2 regions of the Magnetospirillum gryphiswaldense MSR-1 v2 genome follow, and region 2 is predicted to be linked to the other one. Evidence: predicted binding sites of a transcription regulator. Region 2 holds the regulator's gene; the other holds the start of a gene.
The links. The regulator LexA, encoded in region 2, represses DNA repair genes until DNA is damaged. The targets are predictions, from matches to a motif close to ATGTTCTANTTTGGTTC.
Positions count from the first base shown of each region.

Region 1: the regulator LexA is predicted to act here: its motif matches at 4,531-4,547, upstream of MGMSRV2_RS15580 (adenosylcobalamin-dependent ribonucleoside-diphosphate reductase).

Region 1 covers NC_023065.1:3,238,604-3,245,982, reverse strand. The annotation lists one part of gene MGMSRV2_RS15595 (IS630 family transposase) at 1-243, shown strand, start outside; one part of gene MGMSRV2_RS15595 (IS630 family transposase) at 243-856, shown strand; gene MGMSRV2_RS15590 (hypothetical protein) at 927-1,472, shown strand; gene MGMSRV2_RS15585 (NADPH-dependent FMN reductase) at 1,475-2,047, shown strand; gene MGMSRV2_RS15580 (adenosylcobalamin-dependent ribonucleoside-diphosphate reductase) at 2,078-4,396, opposite strand; gene MGMSRV2_RS15575 (GH1 family beta-glucosidase) at 4,693-6,051, opposite strand; gene MGMSRV2_RS15570 (acylphosphatase) at 6,118-6,396, opposite strand; gene MGMSRV2_RS15565 (septal ring lytic transglycosylase RlpA family protein) at 6,583-6,855, shown strand; gene crcB (fluoride efflux transporter CrcB) at 6,896-7,291, shown strand; gene MGMSRV2_RS15555 (RluA family pseudouridine synthase) at 7,301-7,379, shown strand, end outside.
Region 2 covers NC_023065.1:901,425-908,803, reverse strand. The annotation lists gene trpC (indole-3-glycerol phosphate synthase TrpC) at 1-747, shown strand, start outside; gene moaC (cyclic pyranopterin monophosphate synthase MoaC) at 750-1,226, shown strand; gene lexA (transcriptional repressor LexA) at 1,341-2,051, shown strand; gene MGMSRV2_RS04290 (hypothetical protein) at 2,073-2,276, shown strand; gene MGMSRV2_RS04285 (tRNA1(Val) (adenine(37)-N6)-methyltransferase) at 2,293-3,042, opposite strand; gene MGMSRV2_RS04280 (polyprenyl synthetase family protein) at 3,155-4,174, shown strand; gene MGMSRV2_RS04275 (ABC transporter substrate-binding protein) at 4,315-5,457, opposite strand; gene MGMSRV2_RS04270 (bacteriohemerythrin) at 5,606-5,998, shown strand; gene MGMSRV2_RS04265 (hypothetical protein) at 6,257-6,472, opposite strand; gene MGMSRV2_RS04260 (M48 family metallopeptidase) at 6,673-7,379, shown strand, end outside.

The DNA.
Region 1 (7,379 bases), 2.0 Mb from region 2:
TGAGCGTTTCGTACATCTACAAGGCCCAAGGCCGCCGCCGGGCCACCGGCGAGACGACGGTGAAGCCACGGCCTGGGCGGCCAGGACAGAAGCTGGCGGCTCACCTTGAGGCGTTGCAGGCGCAGATCAAGGTCGAGCCCGATGCCACGCTGGCTGAGTTGCGCGCCTGGGTTCTGGCCGAATTGGGCGTGTCGATCAGCGTCGGCGGCCTGTGGAACACGCTTGAGCGGCTCGACCTCAGTCTGAAAAAAAGAGTGCGCATGCTGCCGAGCAGGAACGTCCCGACGTAGCCGAAGGACGCATCGCCTGGCGAGCCGAGCAGCCGGCGCTGGACCCAACCCGCTTGGTCTTCCTTGATGAAACCGGGGCATCGACCAACATGACCCGGCGCTACGGACGGGCGCCGCGCGGTCAGCGGCTGCTGGCTGCGGTGCCGCACGGTCATTGGAAAATGACCACCTTCGTCGGGGCGCTCCGGCATGACGGAATCTCCGCCCCCTTCGTCATCGACAAGGCGATGAATGGCGCGATCTTCCTGGCCTATGTCGAGCAGGTCCTGGCTCCGACCTTGCGGCCCGGCGACATCGTCGTAATGGACAATCTGCCCGCCCACAAGGTGGCAGGGGTCAAGCAACTCATCGAAGCCCGAGGGGCCACCCTGCGGTATCTGCCGCCCTACTCCCCAGACCTCAATCCCATCGAGCTCGCCTTCGCCAAGCTCAAGAGCCTGCTGCGAAAGGCGCAAGCCCGCACCATCAACACCTTATGGGACGTGATCGGAAAACTCATCGACCTGTTTCCGCCCGAGGAATGCGCCAATTTCTTCGCCCACGACGGATATGGACGCTCGATGTGAAAATGCTCTAAGCTTCGGCTCAGGCTTGAGCTTCGGTCGCCTTGTCCGGGTCCAGCCACGGAGAAAAGGCATGGACGCATATCGCCACCACGTATCGGGCTTTTTTGCCCACCGCGAAGAAGCGGAAAGCGCGTCTTCCAGGCTGGTCGAGCAGGGCCTGCCGCGGACGCGGCTTCAGATTTTCGACGCAGGCCAAGCGCCTCCTGCCCCCACCCCTCTGGCGGACAACAATGATGTTCTGAAGGATGTGGTGGTGGACGGGACGATCGGCGCCGCTGTCGGTACCGGCATCGCGGCGTTGGCGGAGTTGGCCTTGGTGGCCGCGAGCGTCAGTCTGTTCGTCGCCAGCCCGCTGGTTGCTCCTTTGGTCATGCTGGGGTGGGGCGCCAGTCTCGGCGCTTTGGTCGGGGCCTCGGTCGGCGCTTCCCCAGGCAATGACGAACGCAAGGACGGACGGCTTTCCGATCTGGTCAGCGACGCCATCGCCAGCGGTCAGGTCGTGTTGGTGGTGGAAACACGGACCGAGGCGGAAACGCTGGTTGCGCGCAATGTCATCCGGGCTTCGGTTGGTGATTGCAAGGATCTCAACGTGGCGGAGAAGCGGACGGAGTTGTGAAAATGGCTGAAATCGTAATTCTGGGCATCGTGGGAAGCCTGCGCAAGGAATCCTACAACCGTGCGGCCCTCAGGGCGGCACGGGAATTGGCGCCGGAAGGTGTGGTGGTGAAGCTGATCGACCTCCACAATATTCCCATTTACGACCAGGATGATGAAATGGCGCCGCCGGCTTCGGTGCTGGAATTCAAGCGACAGATCCTGGCCGCCGATGCCATCTTGTTCACGACGCCGGAATACAATTATTCCATTCCCGGCGGGCTCAAGAACGCCATCGACTGGGCGTCGCGGCCCTATGGCGACAGTGCCTGGACGGGCAAGCCGGCGGCAATCATGGGGGCCTCCAGCGGTAATTTGGGCACCGCCCGCGCCCAATACCATCTCCGGCAAATTCTGGTGACGCTGGACATGCCCACGGTCAACCAGCCGGAAGTGATGATCGGCAATGCCGCGTCACGTTTCGATCAGGATGGCGCGCTGACCGACCAGCCGACCAGACAGATCATCGAGAAGCTGCTGGCGGCGCTGGTACAGTTGGTCAAACTCAGCGCGAGAGGCGCGGCTTCGACCGGGTGAGGTCTTGTCGGTTTCCGCAGCCCCTTGGCATTACCCACACTTGGAATAGCCGCACGAGGTGCAGGTGTCGCAGCCTTCCTGGCGCAGCAGTGCCGGTTGGCCGCATTTGGGGCAATGGCGCAGCCGTGCCCCGCTCAGGTTGACCACCTTGCGTTGGTCGACGTCTTCCGGCAAATCGTCCTCGGCATCGTCGGCAACAAAGCCGATGGCGATCATGTGGCGCTCGATCACCTCGCCGATGGCCGCCAACAGCGACGGCACATATTTGCCGCCCATCCATTGGCCGCCGCGCGGGTCGAACACCGCCTTCAATTCCTCGACGACGAAAGCGATGTCGCCGCCACGGCGGAACACGGCGGAAATCATCCGGGTCAAGGCCACCGTCCAGGCATAATGCTCCATGTTCTTCGAGTTGATGAACACTTCGAACGGGCGGCGGCGATTGTTCTCGATGATGTCGTTGATGGTGATGTACATGGCGTGGTCGCTGTCCGGCCACCGCACCTTGTAGGTGGCGCCGGGCAGCGCCTCGGGCCGGTCCAAGGGCTGGGTCAGGTGGATCACGCCGCCGGCGTCCAGATAATCCTCGGGCCGCGCGGCTGGCTTGCCCAGGGGCAGTTGCGGCTGGTCCTGATCCTCGGCCTTGGGCTCCTCCTTCTTCACCGTCAGCACCGAGCCGGTGATGTCGTTGGGGCGATAGGTGGTGCAGCCCTTGCAGCCGCTGGCATAGGCCTGTTCGTAGACATGACGGAAGTCCTCGAACGAGATGCTTTCGGGGACGTTGATGGTCTTGGAAATGGATGAATCGATGTATTTCTGCACGGCGGCCTGCATGACCACGTGCTCGGTCGGATTGAGCCGCTGGGCATCGACGAAGGCGGGCGGCAGCGCGGCGTTTTCGCCTTTCAGCAGCCGGAACAGGCGATAGGCGTAATCGCTGACCTCTTCCTCGCGCCGGGTGCCGTCTTTTTGCAGCACGGCGCGGGTATAGGTGAAGCTGAACACCGGCTCCAGCCCGGACGAGACGTTGTCGGCGAACAGGGAAATGGTGCCGGTGGGCGCGATCGAGGTCAAAAGCGCGTTTCTGATGCCGTGTTCGGCGATGGCCGCCTGCACGTCGGCATCCAGCGCCTGGATGGTCTCACCGGCCAGGTAAGGTTCCTTCTGGTAAAGCGGAAAGGCGCCTTTTTCCTGGGCCAGCTCGACCGAGGCCAGATAGGCCTCGCGCCGCAATGCGCCCATCCATTCCTCGGTGAGAAGCAGGGCGTCCTTGCCGCCGTAACGGGCGTTACACAGGATCAGCGCATCGGCCAGACCGGTGACGCCCAGGCCGATGCGACGCTTGCTCTTGGCCTCGTTCTCATGGCGGTCGAGCGGGAAGCGCGACACGTCGATGACGTTGTCCATCATGCGCACGGCGACGCGCACCAGATCGCGCAATTTGTCCATGTCCAGCCGGGCCTTGGCCTCGAACGGATCGACCACCAGCTTGGCCAGATTGACCGAGCCCAGCAGGCAGACGCCGTAAGGCGGCAACGGCTGTTCGCCGCAGGGATTGGTGGCGTGGATGGTCTCGCAATAATGCAGGTTGTTCAGGCGGTTGATGCGGTCGATGAAGATGACGCCCGGCTCGGCATAGGCATAGGTGGCGTGCATGATCTTGTCCCACAGGGCCCGGGCCGGCAGGGATTTATAGACCACGCCGCCGAACACCAGTTCCCACGCCTGATCGTGCTTGACCGCTTCCATGAACGGATCGGTGATCAGCACCGACAGGTTGAACATGCGCAGGCGCCCGGCTTCATGCTTGGCGTCGATGAAGGCCTCGATATCCGGGTGGTCGCAGCGCATGGTCGCCATCATGGCGCCGCGGCGCGAACCGGCGCTCATGATGGTGCGGCACATGGCGTCCCACACATCCATGAACGACAACGGCCCCGAGGCATCGGCGCCCACGCCCTTGACCGGAGCGCCCTTGGGCCGCAGGGTCGAAAAGTCATAACCGATGCCGCCGCCTTGCTGCATGGTCAGGGCGGCTTCCTTCAGATGTTCGAAGATGCCGGCCATGTCGTCGGGGATGTCGCCCATGACGAAGCAATTGAACATGGTGACGCGGCGGTCGGTGCCGGCGCCCGAGATGATGCGCCCCGCCGGCAGGAACTTGAAATCGGCCAGCGCGTCGGCGAAGCGGGCTTCCCACAAGGCGGGGTCTTTTTCCGCCTGGGCCAGCGCCTTGGCGATGCGGCCCCAGGTCTCTTCAATGGTTTTGTCCACAGGGGTGCCGTCGGCATCCTTCAGCCGATACTTCATGTCCCAGATCTGTTGGGAAATGCTGGCCACCTGCGTCATACCGGACTCTCCACGCCTGCTGCGGCCAAGGCTGTCGATACCTTGGAAACAGATTGAATTTTATGGAAAAACCGCCGTTTAGGCGGCATTCGGGCGGCAGTCTAGGGCTTTGGGCAGGGGGTCGTCAAGGTGGATTGTTCTATTTTTGTTTCCACAAGTCAAGTGCTTGATTTCCCAAGGCCACGACTACTTATACCCCTTATCCACAGACAAAAATGTGGACGGAAGAGGCTTCCGTCCACAAAGTTTTCCACAAGTCTGATAACTAAGCCGAACCCCCTGAAAGGGTTGGTTTTTTACAGCCCGCGCGCCTGCTTGATGAAGTCGGCGTACCATTTGTAGCTGTCCTTGGGCGTGCGCTTTTGCGTGTCGTAATCGACGCGGATGATGCCGAAGCGCTTGGACAGGCCGAACGACCATTCGAAATTGTCCAACAGCGACCACGCCAGATAGCCCTTGATATTGGCGCCGTCGCCCAAGGCGCGTCCCACCTGGGCGATGTGCTCTTGCAGGAATTGGGTGCGTTCGACGTCGTGCACCTGACCGTCGGGGCTGACCACGTCGTCATAGGCGGCGCCGTTCTCGGCGACGAAGGTGGCCGGGTTGCCGTAGAGGTTCTTGAATTCCATCAACAGGTCATAAAGCCCGTCGGGCTGCACCGGCCAGCCCATGAAGGTGTAACGGTCGGCCTTGGGGTCGCCCCACCACACCTGGAACATGTGGTCGGGGTCGTATTTCATGGTGCAACGGCTGTAATAATTGATGCCCAGCAGGTCGATGGGGAACTTGATGTTGTCCAGGTCGCCGGCCTGGACGATGGGGGCCATCTTTTCCGCCAGCACGTCGGGGATCTGGCCGCGCAGCAGGCCGTCGACGGTGACCCGGTTCCACACCGCGTCCCAGCGGATGGCGGCGGCGCGGTCGGCGTCCGAATCGGTGTCGGGGCGGCAGGGCTGGATGTTGGTCACCGTGCCCAGCCGCAGATCGGCATGTTCGGCGCGGATGGCGCGCAAGGCCGCGCCCTGGGCCAGATTCTGGTGATGCAGCGCCTTCAGCACGCCCATTTCGCCCAGATTGAGGCCGGGCGCCTGATCGGTCAGGCCATAGCCGAAGATGGACACCACGTTGGGTTCGTTCAGCATCATCCAATCCTTGACCCGGTCGCCCAGGCGCTTGGTGATGATGCGGGCATAGTCGGCGAAGGGGCCGACCACTTCGCGGCCCTGCCAGCCGCCCTTGTCCTGCAACGGCTGCGGCAAGTCCCAATGGTACAGACAGGCCATGGGCTTGATGCCGGCCTTGAGGATTTCGTCCACCAGGCGGTCATAGAAATCCAGACCCTTGGCGTTGATGGCGCCGGTGCCGGCGGGGACGATGCGCGGCCAGGCGATGGAAAAGCGATAGGCGTTGAAGTGGGCGGCTTTCATCAGCGCCACGTCTTCGGGGTAGCGGGTGTAATGCTCGCACGCCCGCGCCGCCGAAGTGCCGTCGGTGATGCGGCCCTGTTTGGTATAGGTATCCCAGATATCGGGACCGCGCCCATCCACGTCGAGCGCACCTTCGATCTGATAGGCGGAGGTCGACGCCCCCCACAGAAAGTCCTTGGGGAAGGTCTTCGGCGATGGCAGGGCAGCGAAAGCGGGGGTTACGGCCATGGCGGCGGCTCCGGCGAGGAATTCACGTCTCTTCAGTTTCATCCCAAACGTGTCCTTTGTCATCCCCTACAAGGTGGGGCGCTGGTGAAAGCCAGGGGGTGGGGCTTCCGTCCATTGGTCGATGTCGATGCGGTCGACGCAGGCGGCGGGCGGGCCTTGACGGCAGGCCTCGATCATCGCCCGCACCCGCTCGACCGGACCATGGAAAACCGCTTCGACCCGGCCATCCGACAGATTTCGGACCCATCCGGCCAAGTTCAAGGCCTGGGCCTGCTGAACCGTCCAGCCGCGATACCAAACCCCCTGGACTCGACCAGAGATCAAGACATGCTTGCAGTCAATCATGGTCATTCCTGTGCGCTCGATCCTTAAAATTTTACTAAAAAAAGACCATAATAAAAACAGTTGATGAATGAGATGTGAAAAATTAATGTCGCTTCGGGTTCATGTTCGGGGACATTAATAATGCTGCGACTCATCGCTGCAATGATCGTGTCTTGTGCTTGTATATACTCAGCCTCCGCTTTCGCGGTGCAGACGACAGAGGCATCGTGGTATGGCCTTAAATATCACGGCAAGCGTACCGCCAGTGGCGAGAAGTTCGATGTGCGGGCGATGACCGCCGCCCATCCCACCCTGCCTTTGGGCAGTGTGGTCGAAGTGCGGCATGGGCGCAAATCGGTGATGGTGCGTATCAACGACCGCTGTGGCCGTTGCGGCATCGATCTGTCGCCGGCGGCGGCCGACCGTTTGGGCATGCGCCATCTGGGCCGCGCTTCGGTGACGGTGCGGCCTTTGGCATGAATTTCTTGCCAAAGGCCGCATCCCATGCCAGCAAGAGGGCATGAATACCGGCCAGACCTTGACCGCATTGCTGTGGGTGGCGACGGGCGGAGCCTTGGGCTCCTCCGCCCGCTATCTGTCCATGGTGCTGCTGGGGCAGTGGCTGGGCGGTTCTTTCCCCTGGGGCACCTTGTTCGTCAACATCGTCGGCAGCTTCGTCATGGGCGTGCTGGCCGAATTGGGCGCCCTGGCCTGGCAGCCCAGTCAGGACATCAAACTGTTCCTGATGACCGGCATTCTGGGCGGCTTCACCACCTTTTCCACCTTTTCCCTGGATGTCGCCTTGCTGGTCGAGCGGCACGACTGGGCCGTCGCCGCTTTTTATGTGGCGGTATCGGTGCTGGCCTCGGTCGGCGCCCTGTTCGCCGCCATGGCTTTGGTGCGCAACCTGGTGTAGCTTCCGGCCATGAATAGCGTACAAATCCTGGCCGTCGCCGAAGACGATGCCGATATCCGCCTGGACCGCTGGTTCAAGCGGCATTACC
Region 2 (7,379 bases):
CTGCACAAAAGCCAGCGCCCGATCCAGGAATTGCTGCGCCGGGCCCAGGACCAAGCGCCGCCGCGCGGCTTCGCCGCCGCGCTGGACAAGAAGGTGGAGGAAATCGGTATCGGCCTGATCGCCGAAATCAAGAAGGCCTCGCCCTCGGCCGGACTGATCCGCAGCACTTTCGAGCCGGCGCAACTGGCCCGCGCCTATGCCCGCGCCGGCGCCGCCTGCCTGTCGGTGCTGACCAACAAGTTCTTCCAGGGCACCGACGCCCATCTGGGCGAAGCCCGCTCCGCCGTCGATTTGCCGGTGATCCGCAAGGATTTCGTCGTCGACCCCTATCAGATCGTCGAATCCCGCGCGCTCGGCGCCGATTGCATCTTGCTGATCGTCTCGGCCCTGACCGATGCCGAATTGTCGAACATGGAAGATATCGCGCTTGGTTACGGCATGGACGTGCTGATCGAAGTGCACGACGAGGCCGAGTTGGAACGGGCGTTGAAGCTGAAATCGAAGCTGATCGGCGTCAACAACCGCGATCTCAAGATCATGAAGACCGATCTGGGCACCACCGAACGGCTGGCCCCCCTGATCCCCGCCGACCGCCAGCTGGTGTGCGAAAGCGGCATCGACAGCCCCGCCGACATCAAACGCATGATCAATGCCGGGGCCAAGCGTTTCCTGATCGGTGAATCACTGATGAAACGCCCCGATGTGGAAATGGCCACCAAGATCCTGCTGGCCGGGGCCAAGGTCTGACCATGACCGATCTCACCCATTTTGACCCCTTGGGCAACGCCGTCATGGTCGATGTCTCGGCCAAGGCGCCGACCGAGCGGGTGGCGGTGGCCGCCGGCAGCGTGCTGATGGCGGCGGACACCATGGCGCTGATCCAGGCGCGTGGGGTGAAGAAGGGTGATGTACTGGCGGTGGCGCAACTGGCCGGCATCATGGGGGCCAAGCGCACCCCCGATCTGATCCCACTGTGCCATCCGTTGGCCCTGTCCTCGGTCAAGGTGGAATTGCAGCTCGACCCCGCCCGCAACGCCGTGGACATCCAGGCCACCTGCAAGCTGACCGGCCAGACCGGCGTCGAGATGGAAGCGCTGACCGCCGTCTCGGTGGCGGCCTTGACCGTCTATGACATGGTCAAGGCGGTGGACAAGTCCATGCGCATCACCGATATCCGCCTGCTCCACAAATCCGGCGGCAAATCGGGCACCTATCAGGCGGTGTGATTCCCCCATCAAAGCCCTTGACGACAAAACGGAACAGGCATAGAACAAAAGCCGAAGTTTAGGCTTTGTTCCATTTTGCCGCCGTTTCATCCGGGCGGATGGGGGGATGCATCCATGCTGACGCGTAAGCAATACGAATTGCTGATGTTCATCGACGAGCGCCTGCGCGCCACCGGCATTTCGCCGTCCTTCGATGAAATGAAGGACGCCCTCGACCTGAAGTCGAAATCGGGTATTCACCGCCTGATCACCGGGCTGGAGGAACGCGGCTTCATCCGTCGCCTCGCCCATCGCGCCCGCGCCCTGGAAGTGGTCAAGCTGCCGGACAACCTGGGTGACCAGCCGTTGCCGGCACCGTCGGCCAAGTTCTCGCCCACGGTGATCCAGGGCAATTTCACCCAGACCGTCTTTGCCGGCGCCGCCCCGGTTGCCGGCGTGGCCGATGCGGTGTCGCTGCCGCTTTACGGCAAGATCGCCGCCGGCACGCCCATTGAAGCCCTGCGCGACCACAGCAACAGCGTCGAGGTTCCCGCCGCCCTGCTGACCGGCGGCGACCATTACGCGCTGACGGTCGAGGGTGATTCCATGATCGAGGCCGGCATCTTGGATGGTGACACCGTCATCATCCGCTCTTGCGATACCGCCGAGGCCGGCACCATCGTCGTCGCCTTGGTCGACGACCAGGAGGCGACGCTGAAGCGACTGCGCCGCAAGGGGGCCTCCATTGCCCTGGAACCGGCCAACAAAGCCTATGAAACCCGCATCTTCCCGCCCGACCGGGTCAAGGTGCAGGGCCGCTTGGTCGGCCTGCTGCGTAGCTACTGACAAAGGCAGGGAGCCCCCGCCATGGCCATGTCATCCACTCACCGCTTCGCCTTCACCCTGGATGGCCGCACCGTCGACGGCCCCGCCGACATGAACGTCACCTATGTGGGACGCATCAACCGCAAACTGGCCGAGGCCGATGCGCGCCGCCGCTTCGAGGAATGGCTGAACCAGCCCAGCCCGCTGGCCCGCCGCTGGTCCAGCAATCAGGTGGTGGTACGTTAGCGACGACGGCGACATCTCACCAGGGCTGGCCATCCCGCAAGATGGCCTCGGCCTGGGGGGTATAAGACCCATCATCCCCGTGCGCCAGCAGGCCGGGCAACAGCTCCATCGGGGCCTTGGAATCCTTGCGCGCCGTCACCACAACCCGAGTGGCGGCGCGTCCCTGTTTGGACCAGATGGGAACGACGCGGATTTCTCCCACTTTCAACCCTTCCAACCCCGACAGGATGCGACCCAGATGGTCGGCCCGGTGGATCAGCCACAAACGCCCCTTGGGCTTGACATATTTGACCGCCGCCCGCAGCCATTGGGCCAGATCGGCCTCGCCTTCCAGGTGACCGATAGCCTTGGAATCGGCGCGCGGCGCCCGGATGGTGCCGGGCTCGTACCAGGGCGGATTGGTGATGACGTGGTCGAAGGTGACCCCACGCAATGTCGCTGGACGGCTGGTCAGACAGCCCTGGACCACGGTGTAGCGCCCATCCAAGCCATTTTCCACCGCGTTGGCTTGAGCCAAATCCGCCAGTTGCGACTGTAATTCCAGCCCGGTGACATGGATACCGTCGACACGGGCCAGCAGGCACAGCCCGGCGGTGCCCACACCCGAGCCCAGATCAAGGATCCTTTCACCGGCCCGGGCATCGACGGCGGCGGCTAAAAACACGGGGTCCGAGCCGGCACGATAGCCATCCATGGGCTGGCGCAAGACCAGCCTGCCGCCCAGGAATTGGTCGGTCGTGGTGGGGATATGCGGCGGGGACAGCATCAAAGGCATCCTTTTGCATGAGTGACTCGTGCTTGTAAGCTTGACCGACTTTCCGCCGCAAGCCTATGTTCTCGCTGCGGCAGGGACACAGATGATTTCAGGAGTGGGTCGAGTGGCAGTCGTGGTGAGCTTGGAAGAAGAACGGGCGAAGAAGGCCAAGAGCTTTGACACCTTGGTGTCCCTGGTCAAAGACGACCTGGAAAAGGTCAACCGCACCATTATCGACCGTATGCACAGCCCGGTTGAACTGATCCCGCAACTGGCCGGGCACATCATCGCCGCCGGCGGCAAGCGCTTGCGCCCGGTGCTGACCCTGGCCTCGGCCAAGCTGGCCGGCCATAGCGGCGAGCGTCACGTCAAGCTGGCGGCCTGCGTCGAATTCATCCATACCGCCACGCTTTTGCACGACGACGTGGTCGACGAATCGGAATTGCGCCGCGGTCAGGCCTCGGCCAATGCCCTGTTCGGCAACAAGCCCAGCGTGCTGGTCGGCGATTTCCTGTTTTCCCGCTCGTTCGAACTGATGGTGGAAGACGGCTCGCTGCCGGTGCTGGCCATTTTGTCGCGCGCTTCCTCGGTCATCGCCGAGGGCGAGGTGTTGCAGCTGATCACCGCCAACGACACCGACACCAGTGAAGATTCCTATCTGGAAGTCATCCGTTCGAAGACCGCCGCCCTGTTCGCCGCCGCCTGCCGCATCGGTGCCATCGTCGCCGACCGCCCCAAGGCCGAGGAAGACGCTCTCGACAGCTATGGCCTGAATTTGGGTATCGCCTTCCAGCTGATCGACGACGTGCTCGATTATTCGGCCAAGCAGGCGGTCCTGGGCAAGACCGTGGGCGACGATTTCCGCGAAGGCAAGATCACTTTGCCGATCATCCTGGCCTTCCGTCGCGGCAACGACGAGCAGCGCGAATTCTGGCGCCGCACGGTGGAGCGGCTGGAACAGCAAGACGGCGACCTGGAACAGGCCATCGCCTTGATGGAAAAGCACGGCGCCCTGGCCGACACCATCGCCCGCGCCCGCCATTACGGCGAAGTCGCCCGCGACGCCCTGGCCCTGTTCCCCGACAGCCCGGTCAAACAGGCGATGATCGACGTCATCGACTTCTGCATCGACCGCGCTTATTAGAGCATTTTCACGCGAAGCGTGGACATGCGATAAGCCGGGAGTCACAGACGTGTGCTTCGCACACAGCGGCGCCTGAGCGGCCCGTCACGGGCCATTTATAAGGTTTAGACTTGTTTCTGCTTTAGCTGAAACAAGTCTAATCATTCCACCAGCTTCCAGTCGCCGCCCTGGATTTCCACCATGTGCAAGGAATCCAGGGTCAGCCCCATGTGATCGCTGGGCGACAGGGTGAAGATGCCGCCCTGGCCGACAAAGCCCCGGGTGCGTTCGATTTCATCACGCACGCGGGCCTTGTCGGTGGTATTGGCGCGCTTGACCGCATCCACATACAGATACAGCGCATCCCAGGAATGGCCGGCCATCATGCTGACCTCATCGCCGGTCCTGGTCTCGAAATCGCGTTTGAAGGCGGCCAGCACCGGCTTTTGCCGGTCACTGTCGGGCAGCACGTCGACGATGGCAAGGGGCGAGGACGGCAGCCGCATGCCGTCGGCGGCCTTGCCCACCAGCCGCAGGAAGTCCTTCGACGCCACGCCGTGCGATTGATAGACCGGCATCTGCAAATCAAGCTGGCGGATGTTGCGGGTGACCACCGCCGGTCCCTGCCCGGTGCCGAACACGAACAACGCCTGCACACCGGGGGTGGCGCGGATACGGGTCAGTTGCACGGTGACGTCGGGATCGCGCGGGCCATAGGTTTCGTCGGCGACGATTTCCATGCCATGGCTGGCCGCCAATTCCAGGCACTGGGTGCGGCCCGATTTGCCGAAGCCGACATTTTCCGACAACAGGGCGATCTTGGACAGGCCGCGCCGCTGCATGTCGCCATAGACCTTCTGTGCCGCCAACCGGTCGGTTTGCGGCACCTTGAAGGTCCATTTGCGCACCGGCTCGATGATGGCGACACCGCCGCCCAGGGACAGAAACGGCATCTCGGCCTTGTCCATCATGGGCAGCACTGTCAGACTGGTGGGCGTACCCGAACCGCCGATGATCACATCGACCCGGTCGGATTCGATCAGCCGCTTGGCCGCCACCACCGCTTTCTCCGGCACCGAACCGTCATCGTAGAACACCAGTTCCAACGGGCGGCCCAGCACGCCGCCTTGGGCGTTGATCCGCGCCACTTCCATTTCCAGCGTCTTCTTTTCCGGGTCGCCCATGGGCGACATCACCCCGGTGGCGGACAGGAACGAGCCGATGCGGATGGGGTCAACGGCCATGGCAGGCTGGGCGGCAAGTGAAAACACCGACGCGGCAAGCAACACCCTCAAAAATTTCATCACTGCACCCGGTAATCCCATAAAAGCGAGCGGCGATCATAGCCCGAATCATGCTTATGCGGCATGGGTTTTGCGCCTAGGTAGGAAAGCATTGCAAATCATTGCCGCTTCAATTTAAAAGCATTTCAAACATTGAGGAATGTTGCTGATGACGTGGAAAGAAAGCCTGAGCACCGACGTCAACTCCATCGATCAGCAGCATCAGGACTTGATTGCGCAGGTGGAAAAATTCTTCGCCGCCGTCCATGGCGGGCTGGATCGTCGCCAGTTGCTGGCCGGGTTGGATGTGCTGATTGAAATGGTCTCGGACCATTTCGCTCACGAGGAACGGGTGATGCGCAACATCCACCTGCCCACCTGGACGGTGCATGAACGCCTGCACCGCGCCTTGCTGGAGGAAATCAGCGAATTCCGCGAGGAAGTGGCCATGGGCAGCAACGAGCGCAGCGCCGCCGATGTCGAGCATTTCCTCAATATCTGGCTGTACCGCCACATCGTCGAGGAAGACCTGAAGATCTTCCATCATCTGAACCGGGATTAAAGCTTTGCCCGTGAAAAAGTCCCTCGGCTTTGCCTCGGTGTACTTTCCCCCGATTTCCAAGGTGTAAACCCGTGCTCAAGCAAGCTTTCCGCGCGGGTTTCAGTGTTTCTCCCGCCTTTGCACGGCAAAGGCGGTAAAACGTAAAAGCGACGAATAGGCGCAGGGCCACCTCAAGCCTATTTTCCCCATTTAAATCAGCGGAAAAAAATACACCTAGCCAAGCTGAGGACTTTTTGACGGGTCAGTAAAGCGCCGCGATCAGCCGTTCAGCATGGTCTTGATGACGGTCATCATGCGCTGGGCGGCATGGCTGCAATCGCCCTGGCGCGGGCAGCCGCCGGCCGATGCGCATTTGATCAGGCCGTTGGCGATGGCCAGACCGCATGCCCATTCGCCGCGATCCACATGCGCGGCGGCCAGCTCGACCCGCGGCGGGTAGCATTGGCTGTCGTGATGTTCGTGAGCGAAGGACATTGGACCCTGACCGATTGCTGCATCATTCGATACGAATATACCCAAAGCCAAAGACCTTAGGTGTAGTGGTGTGAATCAGTTTGTGACGCCGTGTCACGGTAAAATGGCACAAGGATGACACCGCCGATGCGGTGGACGCGACGCGGCATCTGGTTCACTATCGCCCATCACTCAATCAAAAAAGGTTAAAGGCTCATCCCATGCAACGCCGTTCCGTCCTGGCCGGTTTGGCCGCCAGCGCCATCGCCGCCCCCGCCCATGCCCAGTTCAGCCTGGGCAATCTGGTCCAAGGCGCCGCCAGCGTGGTCAGCGCCTATACCTCGGGCGAGGCCGACGAGATCAAGATGGGGGAAACCTATTATCAGGATTACCTGAAGAAATCGGGCGGCCTGTACCCCGACCGCAATGCGCAAGAGGCGTTGCGCCGCTTCGCCCAGCCGCTGATGGATGCCGCCGACCGCCAAGGCCTGGCCTGGGAAGTGTCGCTGGTGAAAAATGATCAGGTCAACGCCTGGGCCTTGCCCGGCGGCAAGATGGCCATCAACAGCGCCCTGGTCAAACAATGCCGGACGCCGGACGAGTTGGCCTCGGTCATCGCCCATGAGATCGGTCATGCCGATCTGGGCCACGGCCTGTCGCAGATTCGCAACCAGACCCTGCTGCAAAGCGCCGGCGCCATCGGCAAGGAAGCCCTGGTCGCCTGGATGGGCGGGGCCGGGGCCATCGGCGCCCAAGTGCTGACGGCGCTGGAAGGGCCGCTTTATTCGCTGGTCCTGTCGGGCTATTCCCGCGACAACGAATTCGCCGCCGACGCCCATATTTTGAAGATTTTCGCCCGTACCGGCTATGATCCGGCCAAGGCCGACGATTTCTTCCACACTTTGGACCGGCTGTACCCGGAAGCGAC